DNA from 2 places in the Shewanella sp. SR1 genome. Region 1 is predicted to be linked to the other one. Evidence: predicted binding sites of a transcription regulator. Region 1 holds the regulator's gene; the other holds the start of a gene.
What was found. Region 1 encodes sigma-54, which starts transcription at its own class of promoters, with help from an activator protein. Its sites were predicted from a motif close to GTTGGCACGNNNNTNGNNT; they were not measured.
Positions count from the first base shown of each region.

Region 2: KV201_RS12340 (FimV/HubP family polar landmark protein) is a predicted target of sigma-54. The motif match lies at 5,548-5,566, and genes of this name have one in related genera.

Region 1 covers NZ_JAJAEF010000008.1:99,636-115,341, forward strand. Annotated here, with positions in the region: gene KV201_RS09670 (lipid asymmetry maintenance protein MlaB) at 1-54, opposite strand, end outside; gene KV201_RS09675 (phospholipid-binding protein MlaC) at 51-713, opposite strand; gene mlaD (outer membrane lipid asymmetry maintenance protein MlaD) at 725-1,198, opposite strand; gene mlaE (lipid asymmetry maintenance ABC transporter permease subunit MlaE) at 1,255-2,040, opposite strand; gene mlaF (phospholipid ABC transporter ATP-binding protein MlaF) at 2,037-2,855, opposite strand; gene KV201_RS09695 (hypothetical protein) at 3,061-3,219, opposite strand; gene KV201_RS09700 (KpsF/GutQ family sugar-phosphate isomerase) at 3,499-4,476, shown strand; gene kdsC (3-deoxy-manno-octulosonate-8-phosphatase KdsC) at 4,476-5,027, shown strand; gene lptC (LPS export ABC transporter periplasmic protein LptC) at 5,024-5,584, shown strand; gene lptA (lipopolysaccharide transport periplasmic protein LptA) at 5,571-6,125, shown strand; gene lptB (LPS export ABC transporter ATP-binding protein) at 6,122-6,853, shown strand; gene KV201_RS09725 (RNA polymerase factor sigma-54) at 6,961-8,439, shown strand; gene hpf (ribosome hibernation promoting factor) at 8,468-8,755, shown strand; gene ptsN (PTS IIA-like nitrogen regulatory protein PtsN) at 8,758-9,201, shown strand; gene rapZ (RNase adapter RapZ) at 9,198-10,052, shown strand; gene KV201_RS09745 (HPr family phosphocarrier protein) at 10,039-10,314, shown strand; gene mgtE (magnesium transporter) at 10,655-12,019, shown strand; gene KV201_RS09755 (molybdate ABC transporter substrate-binding protein) at 12,154-12,990, opposite strand; gene KV201_RS09760 (OmpA family protein) at 13,252-13,941, opposite strand; gene KV201_RS09765 (transposase) at 14,877-15,110, shown strand.
Region 2 covers NZ_JAJAEF010000011.1:64,088-79,793, reverse strand. Annotated here, with positions in the region: gene csrD (RNase E specificity factor CsrD) at 79-2,022, opposite strand; gene KV201_RS12350 (malic enzyme-like NAD(P)-binding protein) at 2,208-3,452, opposite strand; gene rpmE (50S ribosomal protein L31) at 3,989-4,201, opposite strand; gene KV201_RS12340 (FimV/HubP family polar landmark protein) at 4,383-5,477, opposite strand; gene priA (primosomal protein N') at 5,580-7,775, shown strand; gene argS (arginine--tRNA ligase) at 7,899-9,644, shown strand; gene KV201_RS12325 (SPOR domain-containing protein) at 9,648-10,364, shown strand; gene KV201_RS12320 (hypothetical protein) at 10,721-10,945, shown strand; gene KV201_RS12315 (SPFH domain-containing protein) at 11,152-12,090, opposite strand; gene KV201_RS12310 (slipin family protein) at 12,090-13,025, opposite strand; gene KV201_RS12305 (NfeD family protein) at 13,038-13,508, opposite strand; gene KV201_RS12300 (outer membrane protein OmpK) at 13,984-14,736, shown strand; gene udp (uridine phosphorylase) at 14,838-15,596, opposite strand.

The DNA of each region.
Region 1 (15,706 bases):
GGTTATGCGCCCTTTGAGATGACAAACTGTGCCCTGTTGCACAAATTCAATCACGACTGCGACTTCCCTGATTTAGCCTTGATGGTCACTTTCTCTTTGGTGCGATCTTCGAGCATCTTAATCACAGGATCGATACCCTGCTGGCGAATCAGATTCGAGATTTCAGACTGCTTAGAAGACAGTAAGCTCACACCTTCGGCGACTAAGTCGAATGCCTTCCATGAGTCATCTTTCAAACGGCGTGCCTTAAACAGCAGTTTGATTGGCGGACGGCCGGCTTCGATGATCTGCACGTTCACATCGACCATTTTCTCTTTACTGAAATCAACTCCAGGTGAAAATTCCACTTTTTGATTGGTGTATTCAGTAAAAGCTTGGGCATAAGTCGACACTAAATAACCTTCAAAGGCATCGACGAAACGATTACGCTGATCTTCGGTTGAATCCTTAAGATATTGTCCTAAGACTTTGTAAGAAGCGTATTTATAATCAATATAAGGCATCAGCTCTTCACGAACGATCACCTTTAAATGATCTGAGTCAGCATCGATTAACGTTTTATCTTTATGAAAACGATCGAAGGTTTTATTAGCAACGGCTTTCACCATGGCATACGGGTCCTTAGTGTCGACCACCACATCGGCGGCGACAGCGCTCGTTGTCCCTAAAACCATCACTAACGGCAGTAAAAAACGAGATAAGTTTTTAAACATAGCGGTAACCCCTATTTATCCTTCGAACCCATACTATATAAGAACTGACCAATCAGTTCCTCCAACACTAATGCCGAGCGCGTGTCATCAATCTTGTCGCCATCTTTGAGCATACTGACATCATCGTCGACAAAACCCGGTGTTAACCCCAAGAATTGCTCGCCCAATAAACCCGAAGTCAAAATTGCTAAACTACTGGTTTCAGGGAATTTATCGTAACGCTTATCCATCACTAAAGTGACCACAGCCACTAACTTAACGGGATCTAAATCAATGCCACTGACGCGGCCAACCACAACACCGCCGACCTTAACGGGCGAACGTACCTTCAAGCCACCAATATTGGTGAAATTGGCTTTTATGGTATAAGTGCTATCGCTGCTTTTAACTTCAATATTGGCGACGTTAAAGACCAAGACCAAAAAAGCGGCCAATCCCGTTAAAAGAAACACACCCACTAATAATTCAATTTTTCGTGTCAACATGTTCAGCTACCACTCTGTTAATCCATCTTACCTGTGTCGAAATCCGCAGTGTTCCGTTAGCGGCCAAACATCAGGGCTGTCAGTAAAAAATCTAATGCCAATACAGCGAGGCTCGACTGAACCACAGTCTGAGTCGTTGCACGGCTGATGCCTTCCGGATTTGGGATCACTTGATAACCGCGATATAACGCAATCCAAGTCACCACTACGGCAAACACACCACTCTTGATCAGGCAGTTAACTATGTCCTGACGCCATTCGACCGACGCCTGCAGAATCGACCAAAACGCCCCGCTGTCGATACCCTTCCATTCCACGCCGACTATGTGACCACCGTAAATACCCACAGCGGTAAACATTAACGCCAGCAATGGCATACTGATCACCCCAGCCCAAAAGCGTGGTGCAATAATCTGCCTTAATGGGTCGATAGCCATCATCTCTAAACTCGATAGCTGCTCGGTACTTTTCATTAAACCAATTTCAGCGGTTAAGGCTGAACCCGCACGTCCCGCAAACAAAAGTGCGGTAACCACGGGTCCTAACTCACGCAGTAAACTGAGCGCCACCATAGGGCCTAAGCTTTCTTCGGTGCCGAAGCCAACTAAGATGTTGTAGCCTTGCAGCGCCAACACCATGCCGATAAAAAGCCCTGAGACTAAAATAATCACCATAGATTGCACGCCGACCACATAAATCTGGCGCACTAATAGTGGAAAACCTTTGCGCACCCGTGGCCAGCGAAAAATCGCCCCCCACAACATGAGCCCTGCGCGGCCAAAACCGAGCACTAACTCAATCGCGCTACGGCCCAAGTCGGCAATACTGTCTATTAACTTCACTTGCCAACTCCTTTTGCCATTAATTCTTGTTGGTAATCATTCGCCGGATAATGGAACGGTACGGGGCCATCCGGTGCGCCTTGAATAAACTGTTTCAGCTGTGGATTGTCGGCGTACTTCAATTCCTCTGGTGTGCCGTGGGCGATGACTTTTTTATCGGCCACCACATACACATAATCGGCAATACCGAGGACTTCATCCACATCGTGGGAGACCACAATGGAGGTCAGATTCAGCGCATCGGATAACTCACGAATAAGCTTCACTAACACGCCCATAGAGATAGGATCTTGGCCGGCAAAAGGTTCATCGTACATCACCATTTCAGGCTCAAGCGCTATGGCTCTAGCTAATGCGGCGCGGCGCTGCATACCACCGGATAATTCACTTGGCATCATCTGGGCGGCACCACGTAAACCTACGGCTTCGAGCTTCATCAGCACGATAGTGCGAATAATGTCTTCTGGCAGACCTGAATGTTCGCGCAGCGCAAAGGCCACGTTATCGAACACATTAATGTCGGTAAACAGCGCGCCGCTTTGAAACAACATGCTCATCCGCTTACGCAGACTAAATAATTCATTGCGACTCACGCCATGGATATCGTGGCCATCAAATAGCACTTGTCCGTGGTCAGGCGTTAATTGGCCGCCGATCAACTTTAACAGGGTCGTTTTGCCTATGCCGCTCGGCCCCATGATCGCCGTCACCTTGCCCCTTGGAATGGACAGGCTAATATCTTCATATATCACACGCTGACCGCGGCTAAACCCCAAATTACGGATCTCAACCAACGGCGTTTGTTCTTGAGTCATGCTTGATTCCGACATTTGCAAAGAGGTGATCCTAGTCTTCCTAGACTGACCAATCGAAGAGCCGCAAATTGTACGTAATTGCGCTTTAACCTACAACCGAATCGACACTATCGCCCTGCGATACTTTCAATTTGCCTCATTTACAGCGAAAATGCGCCCTAAGTTTTCACTCTGCACAGGTAAAATGTTACTTAATGTTTTCAACCTAGTTGCAGAATTGGCGATATTGGCTAATTCGTTCGCACTTAGCTCGCTCTTCGTCCACTTTTAGGTGCGATGCGTCGATATACGAGTGTGAAATAGAGGCATCCCGTGCGGTAATACCCGCCGCGATACGGGATAAATCCATTGAAATAAACGACAAAGACGATGATATTGCTCAAGACCTTCGGCCGCTAAACAGGTTATTGTGCATGAATAGCTGCCGCAGCTGAACTTGACGAGTCGAATCAATCGCTCTAGCCTGCCGCAATTGTTTTGTTGTTTTAGGGAATTCACCACAATAAGACATATGCTAAATCGTCTGAAAACAAACTAAAACTTGGCAGAAAGCCTATTACATATCATCTTTATCGCGTACCAAATTGTGCTATTCCAATCCCATCAATGGGGCGACAAAGACAATGCAAAAAGAGAGATAGACATGGTAGACAAATCACAACTGCGCCAATGGGGCTGTAAAGTTATCGACATTGAAAAGTCAGCCCTAGACAATCTTTATCAATATGTTGATTCAGCCGAATTTGCAGAAGCTTGCGAGTTGATCCTTAACTGCACAGGCAAAGTGATTGTCATGGGAATGGGCAAATCGGGCCATATCGGTAATAAGATTTCTGCCACCCTCGCCAGCACAGGAACGCCCGCATTTTTTGTGCATCCGGGTGAAGCCAGCCACGGCGATCTCGGTGTATTAGCAGATAACGATGTGATTTTAGCGATTTCAAATTCCGGTGAGTCGAGCGAAATCCTCACCTTAATGCCCGTCATCCAACGTATGGGCGTGCCCGTTATTGCGGTAACAGGTAAACCCGAATCGAACATGGCGCGCTTGTCTAAAGTACATTTATGTATTGAAGTCCCTGAAGAGGCTTGCCCACTTGGACTCGCGCCAACGTCAAGCACTACCGCGACCTTAGTGATGGGCGATGCGATTGCCATTGCGCTACTACAAGCGAAAGGCTTTACCCGTGATGACTTTGCTATGTCCCATCCTGGCGGTGCTTTAGGACGCAAGTTATTGTTAAAAGTCTGCGATGTCATGCATAGCGGTGATGACTTACCGCTCGTTAACCACGATATTTGCATCACAGAAGCCCTGTACGAAATCTCTAAGAAAGGCTTAGGCATGACGGCGATTATCGATGATCAGCGCAAGCTAGTTGGTATCTTCACCGATGGTGATTTACGCCGCGTTATCGATGCCGAAGTGAATCTACGTACTACGCCCATCGCCGATGTGATGACCCGTAACTGCGTGACCATCACAGACGGTGTGTTGGCCGCCCAAGCGCTGCAAGTGATGGACTCAAAAAACATCAACGGATTAATTGTTATCGATAAAGACCGCCATCCAATCGGCGCTCTTAACATGCTAGACATGGTTAAAGCAGGAGTCATTTAATGCCACAGCAAGGATTTTACGGCCCAATCAGTGATGATGTGTGGCAACGCGCGCAAAAGATTAAACTGTTGATCTGTGACGTCGATGGGGTGTTTTCCGACGGTCGTATTTACCTAAGCAATAGCGGCGAAGAGCTAAAAGCCTTCCACACCCGCGACGGCTATGGCGTGCGCTCGATACTCACCAGCGGTTTTAATCTTGCGGTGATTACTGGACGTCAATCCAAAATCGTTGAAAACCGTATGACGGCGCTTGGGGTAACCCATATCTACCAAGGCGTAGACAATAAGTTCGAGCCCTATGAAGCATTGCTCGCACTCTATGGCGTTACCCCAGAAGAAGTGGCTTATATCGGTGATGATATTGTCGATCTGCCAGTGATGAATGTCGTCGGTTTAGCAGTCAGCGTAGCCGATGGTCATCCCTATGTTCGTCAGCACGCCCACTTTGTGACTACGCTCAATGGCGGCCACGGTGCCTTGCGTGAACTCACAGATCTATTGCTACTCAGTCAAAATAAATTCACTTCGGCCCATGGAATGAGTATATGAGTCGTGTGACACTCGCGATTATCGCTTTTTTTGGAACGGCATTAGTGCTTTATTGGCAAGTGCAGAACAAACACAGCGGTGATACCGATAACAGAGTAAAAGATCAAAATACCCCAGATTTCATCGTTGAAGATCTGCGCAGTGTTGAGTTCAATGAACACGGGCTAGTCAATAGCCGTGTGACGGCGAAACACATGGAACATTATGATTCAACGAATCAAACTTACTTTACTCAACCTGTTTATCTTGTTTATCCAGACCAAGGTAAAGCACAATGGCAACTCAGAGCAGATCAGGGCAAGCTAAACAAGGAAACGGGCAAGGTTGTATTAGAAAACAATGTTATTATTGATGCCATTAGCCCAGAAGAACCGATCCAGACCTTGTCCACCAGTTATCTGGAACTCGATCTCAATACGATGATAATGACCTCTGACCGCACCATTTACGTCACAGGGAAAGATTTTAATATTCAAGGCCAAGGCCTTTATGCCGACCTCAACGCGCAAGAAGTGCAATTGACCAGTCAGGTAGTAGGAACATATGAAGCAAAATAACGTATTACTTGCCAGCCTAATGCTAATAATGAGCATGAGCGCCTTTGCTAAAGTCGACGACCTGAAACAGGAAGTCAAAATCAAGGCTGTGAGCCAAACGGCAGATATCAAGAACAACCAGATCATCTTCTTTGGTCCGGTTGAAGTCACCCAAGGTTCGATTAAAATCCATGCAGATCAACTGCGTGCATTTTCTGCCGAAGGTGAAAATAGCAAAATTTTAGTGGCCACAGGTAACCCTGCGACGTACAGCCAAGTATTAGACGATGGCCGTCCAGCCTCGGCGAGCGCGAAAGAAATTCGTTACGATATGGCGAGCCGCACCCTGACACTTAAAGGCAAAGCCTCGTTAGATCAAGCGGGCAGCCAAGTGACGGGTAATTTGATCCGCTACAACATCATCCAGCAAAAATTAATTGCCGAGAGTACCGGCAGTGGTGACGATCGCGTGATCACGATTATTCAGCCAGAAAGCTATCAAGATGATGCCAAACCAGACGCGCCAGCAGATAAACCTGTGAAAAAGCAGGACTCTAAATGACCCAAATCACCCTAAGAGCACAAAATCTGGCGAAGAGTTATAAGAGTCGCCAAGTGGTTAAAGACGTCAGTCTGACGGTCAAAACCGGTCAAGTCGTTGGCCTACTCGGCCCGAACGGCGCGGGTAAAACTACCACCTTTTACATGGTCGTTGGTCTGGTTAAAAGCGATAAAGGCCACATCTTTATCGACGATGATGATTTAACCGCAGATCCTATGCACCTGCGCGCCCGCAAAGGCATAGGTTACTTGCCGCAGGAAGCCAGTATCTTTCGTAAACTGACCGTCCATGACAACATCATGGCCGTGCTGCAAACGCGTAAAGAATTAAAAAAAGAGCAAAGGGAAGAAGAGCTAGAGCATCTGCTCGAAGAGTTCCACATCACCCATATCCGTGACAGCCAAGGCATGTCATTGTCGGGCGGTGAACGTCGCCGTGTCGAAATTGCGCGGGCGTTAGCAGCAAATCCTAAGTTCATTTTGCTCGATGAACCCTTTGCTGGTGTCGATCCGATTTCGGTTATCGACATTAAAAAGATTATCGAACAGCTCAAAAGTCGTGGCCTTGGCGTGTTGATCACAGACCACAATGTCCGTGAGACATTAGATGTGTGTGAACATGCCTATATCGTGAGTCACGGAAACTTGATTGCCGAGGGAACACCCGCAGAGATCTTAGACAATCAGCAAGTTAGGGCTGTGTACTTAGGTGAACAATTCAGGCTATAGTTAATCAAGCGGAGCCAATGCAGGCAATTTATGCCACCATTGGACTCCACTCAAGATGATAACAAGCGACCTCATCCAACAATAATAACGTAGGGATCAGCGGTAACATGAAAGCGTCACTCCAGCTCAAACTGGGTCAACAGTTAACCATGACGCCACAATTACAACAGGCCATACGTCTGTTGCAACTGTCGTCATTAGAACTGCAGCAAGAGATCCAGCAAGCCTTAGATTCTAATCCCCTTCTCGAGCTGGAAGAGGATCAATTCGACGCCACTAAAGACCCTGTAAACCAAACGCTATCCGATACGGATTTCAGTGAATCTAGCACCCTGCCGCCAGAAAAAGACAGCTCCACCATAGACACGGCAGAGTCGCTCACGAAAGAGTCCATGCCCGACGAACTCCCCATGGACACCACATGGGATGAAGTGTTCACCGCCTCTCCCAATTCTGGCCCCGGCGGCAGTCGTGAAGACGATATGCCCTTCCAAGGTGAGACCAGTGAAGGCTTGTATGAACACTTAGAATGGCAAAAAAACCTCACGCCGTTTTCTGAAACCGATTTAGCCATTGCCACCGCCATTATTGATGCCATCGACGATCAAGGCTATCTCACCCAAAGCACTGACGAAATCCTCGAAGCCATGGGCAATTCTGAGGTTGAGCTCGACGAAGTCGAAGCTGTACTCAAGCGCATTCAACACTTTGATCCTATTGGTGTTGCCGCCCGCGATTTAAGCGAGTGCCTGTTGATCCAACTGTCGCATTTCGCCGCTGACACGCCCAACCTAGAAAACGCCCGCATGCTGATCAAAGATCATTTAGATCTGATCGCCGCCCGCGATTTTAGATTGTTGATGCGTAAGACTAAATTAAAAGAGGATGAGTTAAGAGACGGCATCGCGCTTATCCAAACCCTCAATCCCCGCCCAGGTTTATTGATTACGCCCAACGATGACGAATACGTCATCCCAGATGTGTCAGTGTCGAAGAAAAATGGCCGTTGGGTGGTTGAGCTTAATCCTGACTGCATGCCAAAAATCAATGTAAATCAACATTATGCTTCGATGGCGCGCAGCACTAAAAGCCAAGCCGATAGCCAATTTATTCGTGGTCATCTGCAAGAGGCTAAATGGTTTATCAAGAGTTTAGAGAGCCGTAATGATACCCTGTTGAAGGTGGCGAACTGTATCGTCCAATATCAGCAAGGTTTCTTTGAATACGGTGAAGAAGCCATGAAACCTATGGTGCTGAACGATATTGCCGAAGCGGTAGAAATGCATGAGTCGACCATCTCAAGGGTGACGACACAGAAATACATGCATACCCCTAAGGGACTTTTTGAACTAAAATACTTCTTCTCTAGCCACGTCGGTACTGACGATGGTGGGGAGTGCTCATCCACAGCAATCAGAGCCTTCATTAAGAAACTGGTTGCAGCGGAAAACCAGAAAAAACCATTAAGCGACAGTAAGATGGCACAACTTCTGGCAGAACAAGGGATCAACGTAGCCCGCAGAACCATTGCGAAGTACCGAGAGGCTATGCTCATTCCGCCTTCTAATCAGCGTAAAAGTTTATAACCTACAGTGGATATCGGAGGACGTTTCTATGCAAATAAACCTGAGTGGACACCATGTCGAAATTACCGAATCGTTACGTGCATATGTAGAAGAAAAGTTTTCAAAACTTGAACGCCATTTCGAACAGATCAATAATGTGCACGTTGTGCTCAATGTCGAGAAAATGCAACAGATTGCCGAAGCGAGAATAAATCTTATCGGTGGTGAAGTTTTTGCTACTTCAGAGCATGCTGACATGTATGCCGCTATAGACGCCCTGATTGACAAGCTTGATCGTCAGGTTATTAAACACAAAGAGAAGTTAACAAAACACTAATAATGGAACTTTGTACCATACTGCGGCCGGAGTGCACTACCTGCGCCACTCCGGGCAGCAAGAAAAAGGTACTGGAACTCATCAGCGACTTAGTCGCTGCCCAGTACCCGACCCTCTCATCTCAAGAGATATTCGAAAGCCTAGTGGCGCGCGAAAAGATGGGGAGCACAGGTATAGGTAACGGCATCGCCATTCCACATGGTCGACTAGCCGATATAGATCAGCCCATTGCCATACTCATTAAGTGTGAAGAGCCGATAGCATTCGATGCTATCGATAAGCAACCTGTTGATATTTTATTTGCACTACTGGTGCCTGCAGACCAATGTCAGCAGCACTTAAGTACCTTGTCTTGCATGGCCGAAAAGCTGAGCGACAAGCAAATATTAAAGCAATTACGCAAGACGCATGATGAAACGGAACTCTATCAGGTAATCACTGGATGAAACTGGTCATAGTGTCGGGCCGCTCAGGCTCAGGCAAATCTGTCGCCCTAAGGGTACTCGAAGATCTCGGCTATTATTGTGTCGATAACCTTCCCTTGCCCTTAATCGGCACTTTGCTTGAGCAACTCAAAGGCAGTAACGATCTCGTCGCCATTAGTGTCGACGTGCGTAACATGCCTGAGCAGGACAAGGTCTTAGTAAAGCAACTCGCGAGCCTGCCTCCTGATACTGAGTTAACCAGCTTCTTCCTCAATTCCAGCGATAAAATTCTGCTCAAGCGTTACAGCGAAACCCGCCGTTTGCACCCTTTGTCGAAGAGCCAAGTCTCTTTGCAAGAAGCGATAAAACTGGAAGGGAAGCTGCTCGAGCCTATGTCAAAACTGGTCGATCACTACATAGATACGTCGAACCTGAATATCTATGATTTAAGCGACCAAGTCAGACAAATTCTGCTCGGCAGCGTTGATAAAGAGTTAGTGATTAACTTCGAGTCCTTTGGCTTTAAGCACGGTATGCCAACCGAAGCCGACTTTATGTTCGATGTACGCTTCTTGCCTAACCCACACTGGGAACTGGCGCTGCGTCCATTGACAGGCTTAGATGAGCCCGTGGCTGAGTTCTTAAATCGTCAACCACTCGTGAATAAGTTCATCTGGCAAATCGAAAATTTACTGGAAACTTGGCTGCCACATCTCGAGCGCAACAATCGCAGTTATTTAACTGTGGCGATTGGCTGCACGGGTGGGCAACACAGATCGGTTTACGTCGCAGAGCAATTGGCTAAACGCTTTAGTAACGGTAAACATAAAGTTTATGCCCGCCATCGAGAGCTGAATAATGCCAAAGCTTGAACGTCAGATCACTATCTGTAACAAACTGGGATTACATGCCCGTGCCGCCACTAAGTTGGTGGTACTGGCATCCGAGTTTGATGCGACCATCACCTTAATACAAGGCGATAAACAGGCATCCGCCGCCAGCGTGCTCGGCTTATTGATGCTTGAGACTGGCATGGGTAAAACCATTAAACTTATCGCCGAAGGCCCAGATGCTGAGCCCGCTCTGGATGCCATTTGTGCCTTAATCGACGCTAAGTTTGACGAAGCCTGTTAGTTTCATTTCATACTCAGTGTTCCACACAGGCACTCAGATTAGTACACCTCACATTTAGCACTGCTTATTTGTGCAGTTCACATCTCGTTTCAAAAGCTTGGCGACACATTTGTCGCTCGACGACACGAACCATAGGCGATTACACTAGCGAGCATTACCGCTGACTCATCTTAGTTTTAGCCGCCTTAATCTATGCGTAAAACGCATGACCTATGCCAGAGCGCTCTATCTGTGACTGAAGCATAGTTATCGCGAAGTCACCGCTAAGTCTCAGCCCTGCGCCAAGCAGCGCACTCTCTAACCAATTTGCCGCACAGTGGCGGACAACTATGGAGGACAAATGCCCGTAGATAATTCAGAAAACGATCACACCGGACATAGTCTCGACCAGTTAAACCAAGCGCTTAGCAGTGGCATGTTTGTGCACGTGCGTAACATGCTGCAAAAAATGGCCGCCTCAGATATCGCGCTGATCTTAGAATCCTCACCACCCAGCGCCAGACAAGTGCTGTGGCAGCTTATCGATCAAGAACAAATAGGCGACATACTCGACGAGTTAAGCGAAGAACTCAAAGATCCGTTGATCCGCAGTATGAGTCCTGAGCGGGTTGCGAAAGCGACGGCGAGCATGGACACCGACGATCTGGCCTATATTCTGCGTAGTCTTCCCGATGCAGTTTACAAGCAAGTGCTGCAGTCGATGACAGAACAAAACCGCCAGCGGGTAGAACAGGCTTTATCCTATCCCGATGAGACCGCCGGCAGCTTGATGAACACAGATACCGTCACCTTAAGACCCGATGTAAATATCGATGTAGTGCTGCGCTATCTTCGCCAAAGGGGTAACCTGCCCGACACCACAGATACCTTATATGTGGTCGATAAACAGGATAAAGTGCTCGGCGGTGTCAGGCTGGCAGATCTACTGACTTGCGCGCCAAGCACCACAATTCGCAACATCATGGACCCCGATATCCAAAGTATTCCTGTGAGCATGTCCGACAGTGAAGTAGCGCAGAAATTCGAACGCAATGACTGGGTATCAGCTCCCGTCGTCGACAGCGATGGCAAGCTGCTAGGACGGATCACAATCGATGACGTGGTCGATGTTATCCGCGAAGATGCCGAGCATTCCATGATGGGGATGGCGGGGATGGACGATGACGAGGATACGTTTGGCCCTGTGCTAAAAAGTACCCTACGTCGCTCACTCTGGCTCACGATTAACTTGTTCGCCGCGCTACTCGCCTCCTCAGTCAGTAATATGTTTGAAGGCACTATCGAGCAATTTGCCACAATAGCCATCTTGATGACAATTGTCCCTAGCATGGGCGGTGTGGCCGGTAATCAAACCTTAGCGCTCGTGATCCGCGGTATTGCCTTAGGCCATATCGGCCAAAGCAACGCCCGTTGGCTTATTGGTAAAGAATTATCGATTGGTTTTCTCAATGGCTTAATGTGGTCGATTTTGGTGTTTATTGCCGTGTTGCTGTGGAAGGATGATATGGCTCTCGCGGGATTAATTGGCAGCGCCATGCTGATCAACATGACAGTGGCTGGCCTTGCAGGTGCGAGTATTCCATTGATTTTAAAACGCCTTAAAATCGATCCCGCCCTCGCTGGCGGCATGGTGCTCACCACAGTCACTGACGTGGTAGGTCTATTCGCCTTCCTCGGATTAGCGACGCTCTATCTGATGCACTAATGCACTAATGTTTTAACGCTTTAACGCTTTAACGCTTTAACGCTTTAACGCTTTAACGCTTTAACAGTTTGATTTTATAAAAAACGGCACCGAAAGGGTGCCGTTTTTTTATCTCGCTGAAAAACTAAACAAGGCTATTTTGCCGGTGGTTGAAAGCCATAACTGCTCAGTATAGCTTGGCCTTTTGCCGATAAAATAAACTCAGCTAACGGCGTTGCGGCAGCATTGGCGCCCTGCAAAACCAGCAAACCATAGTCGGCCCCCACGGCGAGTTCCTGCGGTAAGTCGATGATTTGGAGACTCGGCACTTCTTTTTTAGCCAGCACAGCATTGGTGCAATAGGTTAAAAAGATATCTGCTTGCTTGTTTTCCATCACCCAGCCATAAGGATTGCGATCTTTAGGTGGTTTAGCACTCTCAGGGCCGCCAGTCAGTTGCAATGCCTTGATCTCTAACGCGGCTTTCGCATTGGGTTTTACCGCTTCGGCCTTAGCAAAAACAGCCCAGGCATAATCACCCGCTGGGTCGGCTTTCGGGGTTGAGGTGCCAACTTTGACCTTAGGATCTAATAAGGTATCGAGTAGCGTTGCGCTCGTCACCTGAACATTATCCTGGGCAACCGCGCAGAGTTGATTACGGGCAAACATTTGCACCGCTTTCCCCTGACCCGCATCCACTAACGCCTGCGGATGTTTCATATTCGCCGAGGCAAAAAAATCGACTTTTTCACCCTCTTGAATGCGTTTTAACAGTAAACCAGATGGCGCATATTGTGCCGCAACACTCGTGTGCGACTCGGCTTGATAAGCGGCAATAATATCCTTCATCGCCGTCTTTAAACTGCCTGCGGCGCGCAATTCTATCGGCGCCGCTCCTGTGGTCACTTCGGCTTTCATCGGCATTCCTTGTACAGCAGCCACCATGATGACAGGGCTTAAACTCAAGGCAACTAACACGTGTTTGCTTATCATAGTCATATTCTCCTCTGGGCGCTAAAAGTCATTCTTGTGACTTATCCCCATACAGAACGTGAAATCGGTAAAGGGATCAAGCTGAACTCATCCCAAGGCAAACCGCTGTGATGTGATTGTGGTGCAGATCACCCAAAACACAGGTTAGAGAGGACAAATTGTCTAGCTTAAATCTGCGAGGCACTTATCGCTAAATATACCTATCACAGAAACAAAAAAGTCGCCCTCAGGCGACTTTTGTAAAACTAGAATGCTTAATGTCTATTGACCAGTCGGCGTTAATACAATCTCAACGCGGCGGTTTTGGGCGCGGCCATTGGCATTAGCATTTGATGCGATAGGACTCGCTTCACCCATGCCTTTTGATTTTACACGGGCAGAGGCTACGCCTTTGCTCATCAAGTAATTACCCACTTCACCCGCACGCACTTGTGACAGACGTAAGTTGTAAGAGTCTGAGCCACTGCTATCGGTATAACCTAATACGTTAAGCTGTGTTTTGCTGTATTCCTTGGCCACAACCGCCACTGAGTTCAGCACGCGTTTAGCGCCGTCGCTTAACTCGGTTTGATCTACGCCGAAGGTGACTTCATTAGGCATGTTCAAAATGATGTTATCGCCGCTACGGGTCACACTCACGCCCGTTGAGGCGAGTTGTTGGCGTAATTTGGTCTCTTGCACATCCATGTAATAACCAATACCACCACCGACTGCAGCGCCTGATGCAGCACCAATTAAGGCACCTTTACCGCGGTCGCTTTTGCTCGAAGAGACTACGCCAATGGCAGCCCCTGCGACGGCACCAATCAATGCACCACTGGTCGCTTTAGCGGTTTGTTGTTCGTTTGAATAGGGATTGATTGTTGTACAACCCGATGCAACTAGCGCGGTCGTCAATACCACTATGGCTAACAGGGATGGTTTAGATTGCACTGCCTGAAAACACTTCATCATTTATAACCTCTTTATATGATTAATGACTGTGAATACCGCTCAAAGGGCAAGAAATATCACTTCACACTAAGTAATACGAATGACCTAGGGATTGCCACAAGGCAGGCAGTATATACCCAAACAACCTGAAGATGCAGGATTCAGCGGGAGTTTAACGCACTTTAGGCAAGGCGGTTATTTGCAGACCTAGTGGACTAAGTTAAAAATAACCAACACGGCATAAAGTGCGTTAAAACTCGCCGGGACGGAGCGCCTAGGGCACTCCACTTCCGTGTTGCATCAATTCAAAAGGTGGCCGACATTCTGTCATTGATGCGCCTTGAATTGAAGCACCCTAGGTGCTCTGAAACTCGTATCTTCAGGTAGCTTGGGTATATAGACAATTGCGCTCGAGACAATCCTTTATCCATATTCAATTCTGCTAATCCAGATTGTAGTCAGCAAAGATACAGATTTCGGGCTTCAATCTTGGCTTAGACCGCCCTGCTCCATATCAAGCCGATGGCACCGAAATAGTGCGTCTTGCACCTTTTTTGTCAGCACTAAAAAATCACGCCGTTTTAATCGAATAAGCAAGATCATGATTTTAAACATTAAAATAAAAATTAGAATATTGGCACGAATTTTACATACTACTAAGTGAGTAGACAGTCAGACGCGGTAGAAATCGCCGAAAACTCAAGTCGACTTCAACAGGATTAATCCAAATTAAATGGACCTATCGAGACAGAAAATGAACTCGAGTATTTAGGGTCATGAAGGAGGAAGTATGAAAACAGTCATGAACTTTATCGCACTATGTCGCCACGAATGGATTTGTCTGCGCCACCTAGGTCTGAGCCAGTGGGATTTAGAACAGCGTCAATATCATCAATAAAAGGCAACGCAAACGGTCATATTTTAGTTAGAAAGCAGTAAAAGAGGGAACGCTCATGGGAATCGCAGAAAATAGTCTCAAGCTACATGTTATCACCGAGGTTAAAGTGCAAGGTCGCTTACTGTCGGATGTTGCGCGTCAATACGGTTTATCTGCCAAGGCAGTCTACCAATGGGTGCGGGAAAGCGATCTGCAACCCCAGCAAAGAGAATGCGCATTAATGAGCGAGATTGCCCAACTGCAGAAAAGGATTAAGCAGCTCAATAACGAGCTACGCACCATAGGTTAAGCGCTGCATGGCAATTGAGTGCCTGTACAACAAGTTAAACGTGCCCGAATAGACAAGGCCGGACGAGATTGCATATCGCCCTGCTGATAACGCTAACGATGTAAAAGATGTGCTAACAACAATAATAACAGCGCCCTTTTTAGTCCGGCCTTGTCGTCCAAATTGTTAAGCGAGAAAAGTTAAGAAAATTAAGAATGTTAACCAGTTTAGGCAGAGTCGGATGGGTATCTATTATCGCTCCCCAACGACCTAAGATATGAATTGTGCAAATAACAATAATAAGTGTGCTGTTTACGACTATCTGACTCTGTCACTTTATTGATGAACCCAGCGAAGATTGGGAAATAGTATTAAAACCGACAAACGAAACGAACAGAGACAATGCAAAAGTTTCGGCAAGACTGGAGAGGGAGCTATCTCCCCCAAGATCAAATATGTGAACTGTGCTCCCCCAAGTCATGAACATATTTCTCTCTCTGGTCTTGTCATTTTATTCACAGGATCAATGATGATCCAGCGCTATAACGAGTGTGGCGCGCCAAGGAAGGCTGTGATTTAGTGTGCTGTTCATAGATTGACTGAAGAGTTACCAAGGT
Region 2 (15,706 bases), on a different contig from region 1:
ATTTTATAGATAAATACGTGAATAATAGGATCTATTTGTCTCTAAGACGACATTAGTCACCCAAATACCGCACTTGCCTTACTTAGCTTCAATGGGTTCACTGAAATACATTCCCTGCGCTGCGCCAACGCCGAGGATTTGCAGTGTCTGCCATTCTTCGAAGACTTCAATCCCTTCGGCACAAACTTGCACTTCCGTTCGATACAAACCGCCAATCAAGCTACGGATGAATAATTGGTTTTCTGGGCGTAAATGAATATGCCGCACAATCGATCTATGTAGCTTAATTAAATCAAAATGACATTCACGGATATAGTAAGTGCCAACGACCTGCTGGCCCACATGATCGACGCATAATCTCGCGCCCATTTTACGGATCATATCTAATTTAGGCTGCAACTTTTCTTGATGCTGAATCACGATATCTTCCGACACTTCGAAAATCAGTCGTGTGGTCAAATGACGATATTCTAACAGCGTCGTTTTTAGCCATTGGGTAAAAGCTCGACTCATTAGCGAATCCAAACTCAGATTAATACTGTATATCTGTGGCGCTGATTTTTTATTTGTTTGAGCATTCGATACGCCGCCCGCTAATTCATTCGACAGTAACAATAAAACCCGCTCAATAATTTGCCGTTCGACTTGCGGCATTAAACCACATTTATTCGCCATTGGAATAAACAGTGTGGCACGAATTAGCGCGCCTTGATTATCCCGCGCCCGAGTAAATATCTCTTTATGGTGCTCATTACCATCTGAATCAATTATCGGCTGGCTAAAGGGGAAGAATCGCCTTTGCACTAACGCGTTTTCTAAAAAGCTACGCCAACGCACCGAGCCTTTAGCAAACTCTTCATCAATCGCACCTTTGTCGTACATAAACCAATTACTATTGCCCTGTAATTGTGCCGCCCTTAATGCCATATCGGCTTCTTCAATTAACTGAGCTGCATTGTCGCCTGCGGTAAAATAAGCGCATCCGAGGTGGAAAAAGTTATCGCTATTCTCGACTTCGGGTAACGGCTGGCTCAAACATATCTTAAGTAACTTACTGGCGAATTGGTCGGCTTCGATTAACGAGATTTGCGGCACAACTATGGCAAATTGATTGTGGGAACGACGGGCAAAGATACTGTTGGCTTGGGTTTGCAGTAATTGGCTTATCGCGTTAACAGTCGAGTTTAATAACTCTTTGGTTACCGCTTCACCTTGGGATTGCTGCAGTAAATCCAGATCATCCATCTCTAATAAATAAATCACCCCATGGGCGAGCATCGCCTGATTATGACTAAGGGCGTCGAGACGGTTATTTAAGAAAAGTCGATTACCAATGCGCGTTTCCGCATCGAGAAAGGTATTAGAACGAATGAATTTGTCAAAACGACCGCGCTCTTTTTGTGCGTCTTGTAATTCTTCTAACAACTTGGTCAAAGCGCGGTTAATCAGCCTTGGCTTGCCATTTCCAGGAGTCGCGAGCGCTTGCTCGTGCTTACCTTGCAAAATCAATCGGCTGCGTAAGGCTAATTCTTCAATGCCATCCAATTGCTGGGAAAACCATAAATAGCCAAAACGCACCAAGGCAGCCACAGCTAACACACCGACCAACAGGATGAGGATTTCATACCAACTAAAAGTGTAATGCTCGAAGGGTTGGGTCAAAGTCAGCTGCATACGCAGACCAGATTTTGGATCTAACACATGGTCATACACCATGGCATTTTGCGTAGTGAGATTGCCTTCATAGGCAAAGATCACTTCATCTTTCAAGGTCAGCCGAAAATCAACAGCATTGTAGGCGAGCAGCATGGGCGGCAGCCAAGCCTCCAAATCCCAATCGGGTTGGTGTTGATATTGGTCCACTAACATAGTTTCGAGTTCGGCGACTTTTTGCTGCTGAAATTTATAGGTCAGCTGCACGAAACTCATCATAGCGCTCAGCAAAAATACGAAGGCAATAGCGGCTAATGACATTAACCAAAAGCTGGTTAATTTTGTAGTTAACATTCGGGTGAATTTCATCTATCCGCTATCCTGCAGGATTATTATAATTATTTGTGCGATTTTAACAGGAGTACAACAAAGTTGTCCGTTGATTATTCAGTAGCATAACCTAAAAGGCAACCAAGACGCTGTGACTTTAATGTCCACTTAAAAACAAAAAAGAGGCTAATTAGCCTCTTTTCGATGTTTTTACCACTTTTAGCTTAGTCGGCGTATTTAGGTAAAGTAGGGATAGCAGCAACACCAGAGTCGATAGCCGCTTGTGCAACCGCACGGGCAACATTAGGCAATAAACGTGGGTCCATAGGTTTTGGCAGCACGTATTCAGGGCCGAAACTCAGTGAAGTCACATTAGGATAAGCCTTTAATACACTCGCAGGCACAGGCTCTTTTGCCAGTGCAGCAATGGCATGAACTGCGGCGATTTTCATCTCATCATTAATGCATGACGCACGTACATCCAAGGCACCACGGAAAATAAACGGGAAACACAATACGTTATTCACTTGGTTTGGATAATCGCTGCGACCTGTACCCATGATCAAATCACTACGCGTTGCGTGAGCCAGTGCCGGTTTGATTTCAGGATCTGGGTTAGAACAGGCAAAAATCACCGGCTTATCGGCCATCAGCGCAACTTCTTCTGCACCAATCACGTCAGGACCTGATAGGCCTAAAAACACGTCTGCGCCTTTAATAACATCAAGAAGCGTGCGTTTGTCAGTATCATTCGCAAATAGCGCTTTATATTCATTAAGATCCGTACGGCCAGAATGAATAACACCTTTAGTGTCTAGCATATAAATGTTAGCGCGATTCGCACCACATTTAACCAACATAGTCATACAAGCAATGGCTGCGGCACCGGCGCCCATACACACAAACGTTGCATCGCTGATCAACTTGCCTTGAATTTCCAGCGCATTAATCATACCCGCCGCAGTCACAATTGCGGTGCCGTGCTGATCGTCATGGAATACCGGCACTTTACAACGGGCAATCAATTCACGTTCGATAACAAAGCATTCGGGCGCTTTAATATCTTCAAGATTGATACCACCAAAAGTGTCAGCAATCGCTGCAACTGTATTGATAAATTCTTCAGGCGTATTGTGGGTGATCTCAATATCTGTCGAATCGATATTTGCAAAATGCTTGAACAATAATGCTTTGCCTTCCATCACAGGTTTAGAAGCCAAGGGGCCTAAATTGCCTAAACCTAAGATCGCCGTTCCATTAGTAATCACGGCAACCGTATTACCTTTATTGGTATAACGATACGCATTGTCAGGATTAGCCGCGATTTCACGCACAGGCTCAGCCACACCAGGGCTATAAGCTAGGGCGAGATCGTGACTCGTTTCGGCAGGTTTGGTAAGGCAAACTGCGGTTTTGCCTGGTATTGGAAATTCATGATAATCGAGTGCTTGTTGACGAATATCTGACATTTTAAAATCCTGAAATGCGACATTTATAATTTATGAGAGTAAGGCCTACCAACACACATCTAGTCTCACCAAAGGGTGATGTTAATAGTCTGGCTGGTCGAGGTAAGATACGCCAATAAGGGGAATTTTTAAATAAGAGATTCAGAAATTTCACTTTAGCCTGCAAATAGACCCTCTAAGCTTAGTTTTATAAACTTATCTCCTATAATAAAGCTGCATTTCTTAATATATTTTGTAGGAAACAAACATATATTTTGTAGTTATAGCGCTAGTTGTAGCGAGTTAATCTCAAAAATGTTGGTTAAATTACAATATATAGCGGCTAGCATATTTATCTTATAGTTAATTGCTATAAATAAGTCGAATTACATACTTGAACTCGCAATACGCAATAAGTTGACGATTAATTGAGTGAAGTCGTACCAGATGGGGGATTTAACATAAGTATTAAGATAGGCGTAAATAAAGCGGTTCGGCAAATGATAGCAAGCAAAAAGGCGCCATAGGCGCCTTTTCTAGAAACATTGCAATCGCAATTATTTCTTTGCAAGCACTGCGAAGCGCTTGTTGAATTTGTCGATACGACCGCCGGTATCAACAACTTTTTGTGTACCAGTGTAGAATGGGTGACATGCACCACATACGTCTAAATGCAGATCTTTACCAGCAGTAGAGTTTACTTTGATAACGTTACCACAAGTACAGTTTGCAGTGATGATAGCGTATTTTGGGTGGATACCTGGTTTCATTGGGGTTACCTCAAAAGTGTAAGGCCATGTCGCTCTTCCAACCCGTAGTCGGACACCACATGCATGTTAATAACAATATGTTTAGGGCGCAGAATGGTACAGCATACCCACAAGGGATACAAGTAGATTATCTGAGCGTTTGACGGTTAATCTGCGGCTATTTTGACTTTAGTTCGCCGCTTCATTTTCCCGCCTCTTTAGCTTCAAACATCGCCTGCGCCTCTTTGGCGTTGGAATGCTGTGCCAAAATCATTTTTGAAGGACAGGACAGAGCCGCATTACTCTTGAGTGCGTTGATTTTATTTTTTGAGAACGCCGCTGGATTCGCCTCGTAGATCGCCAGCATAGCGCCATAAACACTCACGTCCCAATCGTTGGCATAGCGATTCGCGATACGCCACAAGGTCTCACCAGCAAGATAAGTTAACTGACAATGTTCAGGTATCTGCGAAGCTGTTGGGGACGTTTCAGCGGCATTCGCTTTGAGTTCGCTATTTGTTGTCTTCGCAGTTTCTGTAGCTACGACTTCAGACATAACAGTCTCAGGTACTACAGTTTCAACAGGCGTTGTTTTAACGGCAACAGATTCAGACATCACAGTTTCAACAGCCGTTGTTTTAACAGCAACAGGTTCAGAGGTTTTGGCGACAGGCTTTGCCTCAGCAACCTGTGTATTTTGCTCATTCACTGCTTCAGGGAATTTAAAACCAGTCACGACTTCAGCCGCTGGCACTGTGGGCTGAGTATCGACATGAGTATTTGCAGCCGCGATAACCGCCGTCGCAGGCTTAGCCTCCAACTCTCGCGTGGATTCAGCAGCCACTTTTACAGACTGAGCATTCACTTTCTCCGCACGCTTTTGCACCAGCGCTGTCGTCATATTTTTACTGCCCGATGCCGCTTTTGCGGTTAGCGTGGCCGATGTTGGCTTAGCCTCACCAAATAGATTGATACTTTTGACCTCATACCAACGGTCGAGTCGATACTCTCTCACTAAGAGTTTAGCGCTGCTATCCTTCACATCTTCAACACCCGTGAGCAAAACTAAAAAGCGATTAAGCGCCTCAACCATTAACTTTTCTTCGCCGCCAGCTTGCTGCACTACAAACTCTAAGCGCGACATGTCTTGATTGTCCGCAATCACATTCACCCTGAGTTTAGGATAACCACCTAACTCAAACATGCGGCTGTTAACGCTCACATGGGAGACTTGTGCCATGCTCTGTGCGCTACACACTAACGCGAGTAGACCTAATGATTTCACTATATTAGCCATTTATTTACTCTCAACTATCCTTGGTAAACCATCATTAGGGCTAGCCCTAGCCAGCCGCGCTGAGTACACTAAACCACATTCTTGCCTAAGACTTGCCTGCATATGTCATTGTTTGTCGAAGTTGCGTTACCTGTGCCTATGCGGCAAACCTTTAGCTACCGCGTACCCGAAACTTATCCTAGTACACCGCAGATAGGCGTGCGCGTTAAAGCCCCCTTCGGTCGTCAACAATTAATCGGATTAGTCACAGGTATCACAGATACGTGCAGCTTAGCGCCTAAGCAGATTAAGTCTGTGCTTGAGTTTATCGACGATAAACCTTTGTTGCCTGAATCACTTTATAAATTAACCCTTTGGGCCGCGAGATACTATTTTTGCAGCCAAGGGCAGATGCTAACCCAAGCCTTACCAGTGGCCCTTCGCAAAGGGCTCGATGCCGCGCCGCAAAAGATCCAATTCTGGCAATTAACTGAGATAGGCCAAAATATTGCGCCAGAAGCGGTTAAGCGAGCACCCGCACAGAAAAAATTACTCGAGTTACTCAAACCCGCCAGTTTAACCCAAGAAGAAGTGATCAGCTTAGATATCAGTAAAGCGGCACTGAAAGCCCTAGAAGATAAAGGCTGGGTGGCACGCCACGAAAAAATCGCCGAGCTTAACCTCGACTGGCGCACCACACTCGAAATGGACGAAACGCCACATAAACTCAATAAAGAACAAGCCGTCGCCGTTGCCACTTTAAATCTGCAACAAGGGTATCACTGTACTTTATTAGAAGGCATTACCGGTTCGGGTAAAACAGAAGTCTATTTGGCGGTGCTGGAAGCAATTCTTAAGCAAGGCAAGCAAGCGTTAATTTTAGTGCCTGAAATCGGTTTAACGCCCCAGACAATCAACCGCTTTAAGCGCCGTTTTAAAGTCAATGTCGCCATATTGCACTCAGGGTTAACCGACAATCAAAGACTCGAAGCTTGGCGCCAAGCCCGCTGTGGTCAGGCCGCCATCATTATCGGCACCCGCTCGGCCTTGTTCACGCCGATGGCCTATCCCGGCATCATCATACTCGATGAAGAACACGACAGTAGCTTCAAGCAACAGGAAGGCGTCGGATATCACGCCCGCGACTTGGCTGTCATGCGCGGTCATTTAGAATCAATTCCTGTGATATTAGGTACGGCAACGCCCTCACTCGAAAGTCTACAAAATGCCTTAAGCGGCCGTTACCATCATTTGCAATTGGGTGAGCGTGCAGGCGCAGCTAAAAAAGTGCGCCAAGGCATTATCGACATTAAAAATATGCCGCTCAAAGCAGGAATGTCGGTGCCGCTGTTGAACGAAATCCGCCTGCATTTAGACGCAGGCAACCAAGTGCTACTATTCCTCAATCGCCGCGGCTTCGCACCCGCCCTGCTTTGCCACGAATGTGGGCACTTACATGAGTGCGACCGCTGCGACGCGTTTTTCACAGTACATCAATCCCTTGGTGAAATTTGCTGCCACCATTGCGGCAATCAATATGCCATACCTAAGCAATGTCACAAATGTGGTAGCACTATGTTGATGGGCCAAGGTATAGGCACAGAGCAACTCGCCGAGGCACTGCAACTGGAGTTTCCGAAACATCCAGTAGTGCGCATCGACCGCGATACCACCCGCCTGAAAGGCTCATTAGAAACCCACTTAAATGCAATTCATAAGGGCGAATATAAAATCCTCGTCGGCACGCAAATGCTGGCCAAAGGTCATCACTTTCCTGATGTGACGCTTGTTGGGCTACTCGATGTCGATGGCGCTTTATTTAGTGCCGACTTCCGTGCGCCCGAGCGTTTTGGACAACTCTATACCCAAGTCGCCGGTCGTGCGGGCCGCGCCAGTAAACCCGGCACGGTATTATTGCAAACTCACCAGAGCGACAATCCTATTTTACGGGATTTGCTGCACCGCGGTTATGGCGAGTTTGCTCGCAGCCAGTTAAAAGAGCGTCAACAAGCACTGCTGCCGCCAGCATGGCACATGGTGCTGGTGCGCGCCGAAGCTCATTTAGCCAGTGATGCCGATAACTTTCTCAACGCCTTCGCCGCGCTTTTGCCCCAAGATAAAGAATTTGAGGTGATTGGCCCTATGCCAGCGCCCTTAGATAAAAAAGCCGGCAAGTTCCGTCGCCAACTGCTATTCCAAGCGAAAAACCGCAACCGTCTGCAGCAAGAGTTTGAACGTATTCATCCGCTTGTAGAGCAGCTTATCGAAGCCAAGCGCTGCCGATGGAGCTTAGACAGAGACCCGCAGGATCTCCTCTGAGTCGAGTATTTGACAATCATTTGATAAAAAATCATCGGGAAGATAGCAATTGTTAACCACAAACGGCTAAAATATGCGGTTATTCCCTGTATTCACTCTTAAAGTTAGTGCCGATTAGAACCCATGAAATCACATATCCAATCATTACTTGAACAAACTCTAGAATCCTTTAAACAACAAGGTATTGTGCCTGCTGACTTTGAAGCGCGCATTCAGGTAGATCGAACCAAGGATAAGAGTCATGGCGACTTGGCAACCAACTTAGCCATGATGCTGACTAAGGTCGCAGGCAAGAATCCACGCGAATTAGCCCAACTGATCATCGACACCTTACCGGCTTCGGCTTATGTGGCTAAGGTTGAGATCGCAGGTCCTGGCTTTATCAACTTTTTTATCAACGACAGCGCCTTAGCGGATCAACTGCAAAATGCCGTCAACGATGAGCATTTAGGTATCAAGTTACCGACACCGCAAACCGTTGTTGTTGATTACTCTTCACCAAACCTCGCCAAAGAAATGCACGTAGGTCACCTACGTTCAACCATCATTGGTGACAGTGTGGTACGTGCGCTGGAATTTTTAGGCCACAAAGTCATTCGTCAAAACCATGTGGGCGACTGGGGTACACAATTTGGTATGTTGCTGGCCTATATGGAAGAGCTACGCGCCAAAAATGGTGAGAAAGCACAACTTGAACTGTCTGATTTAGAAAACTTTTACCGCGCTGCTAAACTGCGCTTCGACGAATCGGCCGAGTTTGCGACCCGCGCTCGTCAATTAGTGGTTGAGTTGCAATCTGGCGACGAATACTGCAACAAACTGTGGCGCGAATTTAACGACATTTCGTTGAGCCACTGCCATGAAGTCTACGCCCGTTTAGGTGTGAGCCTGACCCGCGCCGACGTGCACGGTGAAAGTGCGTATAACGCCGATCTCGAGCAAGTGGTTAAAGATTTAGATGCCCAAGGTTTATTAACCGAAAGCAACGGCGCCAAAGTTGTGTTCCAAGAAGCCTTCCGCAATAAAGAAGGTGAGCCACTGCCAGTGATCATCCAAAAAGCTGATGGTGGCTACTTGTATGCCACCTCAGATCTTGCGGCAATGCGCTACCGTTCGAACGTGTTAAAAGCCGATCGCGTACTGTATTTTGTTGACCTACGTCAGGCACTGCATTTCCAACAAGTCTTCAGCCTAGCCAAGCTGGCTAAATTTGTTCGTGAAGATATGTCATTGGAACACTTAGGTTTTGGCACGATGAACGGCGAAGATGGCCGTCCATTCAAAACCCGTAGCGGCGGCGTCGTTAAGTTAGTCGACCTGTTAGAAGAAGCCAACGTGCGCGCACTAGAACTCGTTCGCAGCAAAAATCCAGATATGGATGAAGTCACGCTGACTGAAATCGCCCGCGTCGTTGGGATCAGCGCCGTTAAATACGCTGACTTATCGAAAAACCGTACCAGCGATTACATTTTCAGCTTTGAACAAATGCTCAGCTTCGAAGGCAATACAGCGCCTTACCTACTGTACGCATACACTCGTGTTGCGGGCATCTTCAAGCGTGTAACCGATCTGAATCTGAGCCAAGCGAAAATCGTGCTTGAGCATGAAAAAGAGAAAGACCTCGGTAACAAGTTAGCGCAGTTCGGTGAGATCCTCAGTCGCGTTGTCGATAAAGGTCAACCGCACGTACTGTGTGCTTACCTGTATGAATTAGCGGGTGCTTTCTCAAGCTTCTACGAAGCCTGCCCAGTGCTTGCTGCCGATAACGACGCGCAAAAGAACAGCCGTTTATTACTCGCACAACTGACGGCTCGTACGTTACAAAAAGGCCTAAATCTACTCGGTATCGAAACCTTAGAGCGGATGTAAGCCATGAGTAATCGCGATTATGCCAATAGAAGGCCGCAGTCGGGCGCTAAACCGCGCCCAGTCCGCGCGACTCGCCCAACCCGAGCAAAGCCTTCACAATCTAAATCGGCGCCGCGTAAGAAGCTGCCGCTGACGCTGATAGGCTTTGTCATACTCGCTGTGGGTTGTTTCGTCTATTTTCTGTGGAGCATTAAAGATAATGCTCAGCAAGAAGAGCAGCCGAGGCCAACTCCGGCCAAGAAAACCGAAACTCGAGTTAAGCCGCAAGAAAATGTGGTGCTCACCCCTAAGGTGAAAGAACCCGAGCGTAAAGCCGTCGTTATTCCTGTAGCGACCGAGGAGACAGCAGAGCCTGTTGCTCCGCCGAAGAAGGACCCTAACGCTCTGCCGCCTCAACCGAAGGAAGAATGGACCTATCTCAGTGAGCTTGAAAACAAGCATGTTGAAGTCGATATTCCCGATGTGGTCGCGAGCCGAACACCGATGCAATATCAGTTGCAGTGCGCTTCTTTCCGCCAAGAATCACAGGCGAACGAGATGAAAGCCGTGATCGCTTTCCAAGGTTTAGAGGCGCAAGTAAGACAGGTCGAAGGTACGACAGGTATGTGGTACAAAGTCGCTTTAGGCCCTTACGAACGTAAGCGTGATGCAGAACGTAAGCGTCACACGCTGCAAAATGCAGGGATTAATGGTTGTCAGATTCTGGCAATCCCTAAATAAGGCTTCACCCTTTCTCGGCTTATTTTAATAAGCCTAGTCACAAAAAATAGCGGCCAGCGTTTATCGCTCGTCGCTATTTTTTTATCCGCTAGACTTAATGTGATCTCGCTTTAGCTTGCCACATAACATCACTCACTATTCACCCAAGCTCACCTCGATATCCCCAGTTTTAAACAGCCCTATTTTTTAAAGTACTGTTTTGTTAAATCTATAACTGATTATTTATAAACAACAAAATCCTTTATTAATAAAGATTAATATGCAGTTTAATTGACCTAGATCAAACTTAGGCGTATCTCTTAAGTAACAGCAAGACTGTTGTATCTGTGTCAAATCCAACCTTAGGGTGAAGTATTATGAATGCATTAATAGAGATAGAAGCCACCGAATTCAGCCAACTTTTCAAAAGTGGTGACATGCTAGGAATTAGAATGTTTATGGAGCATGTTCGCATGCCGCTGGATGTTCAAGACAAGATTTATGACGAAATTTCAGCGCTTCAGCAATTAGAACAAAACCAAATTGCGAAACTCATTGAAACCCACGCCCATTCCCAAATTCATGAACGCCTAGCTTATTAGCCTTCCATTCAATGAAAAATTTATCTATGCCCAACTGCAGCTTCTGGCGGTTCATTCAACAGAAGCTGTATGATCTCCCCCTCTCCTCTACACTATCCACCACACAAACCGTCACACACATCACCCAATTACAGCCAAAAAATAAGGCCAAATACCTGAGTATTTGACCTTAATGATCTAGCTAGTTTCAGATGTTAACCACAGCCTTAGCTCGGTTTTTCTTCCGTTAAGCCTATGCTATTCATCCAGTAATCGAAATCCACCATATTACCCGGCAATACCACTCGGCTATTCTTCTGGCTTAAGCCATCGAGCTGTTTAAAGTACTGTTCGCCAAGCTGCATCCGCAGGGCATTGTGGCCACCCGGCGCGGCAATAACTGTGGCAAGACGTTCGATCGATTCCGCCGTCGCACGGGAAATAGTTAAAATTTCCTCAGCCTTACCTTCTGCTTCGTTAATCCGGCGCTGCATCTCACCTTCAGAGCGGTTTACCGTCTCAGCTTTAACACCTTCTGAACGGTTAATCTTGCTCTGCTTGTCGCCTTCACTCTTAGCCAATAATGCCCGGCGCTCACGCTCAGCATTCACTTGCATTTCCATGGCATTTTTAACGGTTTCAGGTGGGGTGATATTTTTAATCTCATAACGATGCACACGTATTCCCCACAGGGCACCGGCTTGATCTAATACCTGCACGACCTTGGCAGAAATCACATCACGCTCTTCAAAGGTGCGGTCAAGGTCCAGCGTCCCTATGACGGAGCGTGTCGTCGTTTGCGCTAGCTGGATAGCGGCGTAGCGATAATCGGTAATGCCGTAACTGGCTTTGACTGGGTCGGTCACAGAGATATAAATCACCCCGTCGACCTCAACGTTAACTTCGTCGCTCGAAAAACATTCCTGCGGCGGTACGTCGATGGTCTCTTCTTTCAAATCATGAATGAAAGCGACTTTATCCACAAAGGGGATCAAGGTATGGAAACCTGCATCTAAGGTGCTGTGGTACTTACCTAAACGCTCAACAATATAAGCCGATTTAGTGGGCACTAGGCGAATAGATTGAAAAAGCTTAATCACGAAAATGGCAAAAATCAGCCCCCAAATTGCCATCACAATCAAATCTGTATCTAATGGAATATTCATTATCGCGCTCCTTTGCCACTATTATTCTGGCCACTCACTGTCTGAGTGACTTGCTCCATGCCTTCGAAGAAACCTTCGAGTTTCGCCATTTCAGCTGGGACTACAGAGACTTGTGCATCATTGAGGATCTTGCCAACCTGAGCGATAAACTGCTCTTTTAATAACATATTCATCGCATCGGTGCCGCCATTAACCGCTAACGCCTGCGAGATCATTGCCATGCCTTCGGATTTCGCTTTAGCGATAATAGCAATCTCTTGCCCGGTACCTTTGGCTTCATTAATTCGTTTCTGCTTTTGACCTTCTGACAGGTTAATCGCCTCTTGGCGCTCACCTTCAGACATATTGATCATCGCCGCTTTTTCCGCATTGGCCAACGTGATTTCGGCGCGTTTGCGACGCTCGGCTTCCATCTGCTTCTCAAGAGTGTGGATCACATGGCGCGAAGGGGTGATATTGCGAATTTCATAGCGCAATACTTTGATCCCCCAAGGCTCAGACGCCTTATCGATTTCCCGCACTATGGATTCATTCAAGCTATCACGCTCGGAGAATGTCTCACTCAAACTCAGCTTACCAATCTCAGAACGCATTGTGGTTTGGGCTAAGTTCACCGCCGCTTTACGATAGTTTTCAATACCATAACTCGCCAGTTTGCCGTCCATGACTTTTAGGTAGACTAAGCCGTCCACTTCCAGTTGAGTGTTATCTTTAGAGATACAGCTCTGTGGCGGCACATCTAATACTTGCTCACGGGTATCGTGACGGTAGGAGACGCGATCGAAGAAAGGGATCAAAAAATGAAATCCAGGGCTTAATACTGCACGGAATTTGCCAAGACGCTCAATGACATGCACTTCACGCATCGGCACGATAAGCATCAACTTATAGAGAATAAAAAAGATAAATAAAATGACTAAGGTAAATACAAACATAGATTCCATCCTTTAGTTTTTGGAAGCTTCTATTGAAATAGGCTCAACGACTAGAGCGATATTTTCACGACAAATAATTCTGACTTCGGTCCCCGCAGCGATAGTGGTGCCATCGCCAAGCGCTGGCCATTCACTACCTTGAAATTCCACCCGCCCAGGTGCTTGCCCAGGACCTATGGTCTGCTTAACGCGAACAATTTGATTGTATAGATCGATTGCTTCATCCGTGTTATCCACATGGGAATCACCACCAACGAGCCTTTGAGTCACTTGTCTGAAGGTCAATAACAGCACAATGGCCGAGATAAACCATAGGGTCATGCTCTGCACCACGCCTTCGACTAGTCCTATGCCTAACGCGCCAGCCACGACTAAACAAGCCGCACCCAGCAACACTATGATGCCACCGGGAACCACTATTTCGGCGAGCATGAATACTAGCCCCACCACAGCCCACACTAAAATCGGATTTGAAAACTCCATATTTCCCCCTGAAATGAGAGTGTCCTTTGCAGCAACTATAACAGCAGCGTTTCGGATAAGCGACATAATATGTCAAAATTTACTCAGCCAAACGCGCAATCAATCGCCTATGTGTTAAGCCTCATTCTCCCACATCCATACGGCAATGCCCTTAGGTTGTTTTAAGATTAAGCATAATCAATTCAAAAAGATAGCAAACCTCAAAGCCGACACTTATTCATTCATAGAAAAATCCATTTAAAATCAATCGGCTAAAAATGGATTTCCACCATAACGATTATGTGATTTTGACAACAACATTCGATAAAAACTTTGAATAAATGTAAATTTTTGCATATATTGCCCCCACTTTTGTGCCAGTCCTTTGACGTACACCCACGCATGGTTTGAACTTACCCATCAAACCATGCCATAGGTCAGAGAGCAGATTGAGTAAGACACGAATTAACTTCGACCTATACAACAGGAAATAACAATGAAAAAAACATGCCTATGCCTAGCACTCATGCTTTCTCCTCAAGCATTTGCGGGTGACTTAGTACAATGGTGGGATTTCAGTGCAACAGCCCTCTATGGCGAAGACTACGATTTAGCGCCATCGGACAAACAAGCCACTATCACCTTAGAAACGGCGGGCGGCTGGAAATACGGTGATTGGTTTGCCTTCCAAGACTTTATCTATTTCAAAGGTAACGATACAGGCATGGAAAGCACTACCTATGGTGAGATTTCGCCACGCTTCAGTGCCAGCAAAATCCTCGGCGAGAAAATCGCCTTTGGTCCAGTGACAGATTTGTCTCTGGCACTGACCTATGAAGAAGGTGAAGGCCCAGTTCACAGCCTGCTTTACGGTTTAGGCGTTGATGTCGCCGTGCCTTATTTCACTTACCTGAACTTAAATACCTATCGCCGCAATGGCATGAGCACAGGTAACAACAGTGACGGCTGGCAGTTCACCCCAGTATTTCGCATCGATATTCCCGTTGGCTCAGCCAACATAGTGCTCGATGGCTTTATCGACTGGGTATTTGCCACAGATGATAATGGCTACGAGGAGAACTTCCACTTCAACCCACAGCTGAAATACGATCTTGGTAAGAGTTTGTTCGGTGATCATCAAGCCAATAAATTATTGGTGGGTATCGAATACGATTTGTGGACCAATAAATACGGTGTGAAAGGCGTCGATCAAGACACTTACTCTGTGATTGCCCAATACCACTTCTAATCGGTATAGACACAATTTTGAAGTAACAAAAAAGGTGCCATTGGCACCTTTTTTAGTTTGTTCACTCACTTTGCAGGGGAGTGTCGCTTAGCGTAATAAAATTAGGCTAACAATTTTTTCGCTGCTGCAACCACTATAGAAACCGCGCTTACTTCGGTTTTCTTCATTGTAGCTTCATCAGGAATTTCTTGTTGGGTGCGGTTTACAATCACACCAGCAACACAGGCTGCACGCCAGCCTTGAGTGGCACACATAGTGAATAAGGTGGAAGATTCCATCTCATAGTTCAGTACGCCCATATCTTGCCATTCTTTCATTGAACCCGCGAAACGACGCGTTACACGGCCAGTGACAGTGTCATAACGCTCTTGGCCTGGGTAGAAAGTATCAGAAGAAGCCGTTACGCCAATGTGTGGCTCTACGCCTGCATCGCGACACGCTGCAACCATAGCAGTGGTACATTCAAAGTTTGCAACCGCAGGGAACTCCATAGGTGCAAAGTGCAAGCTCGCGCCATCTAAACGCACTGAAGCTTGAGTCACAATCACATCGCCCACATTCACATGAGGTTGAATTGCACCTGTAGTACCAACGCGCAGGAAGGTATTCACACCTAACTGTGCAAGTTCTTCTACTGCGATAGAAGTCGATGGACCACCGATACCGGTTGAACACACGACTACTGGCTTGCCATCGGCATAAGCTAAATAGCTTGTATACTCGCGGTGGCTAGCAAGAAACGTCGCATTGTCCATTAGTTCGGCAATACGTTTTACGCGCTCTGGATCACCAGGAACGATTGCCAAAGTTGCACCATCGAGCATTGCTTTGGTCAAACCTAAATGAAATACATCAGCCATTGTGAAAACCCCTTTCATTTTTGATAATTAAATTCTTATAAAATCGACTTTAACCTAGTATCGAAGCGGTGAAGGTTAACTTGATCACAGAATTATCGGCAAGAAGTAAT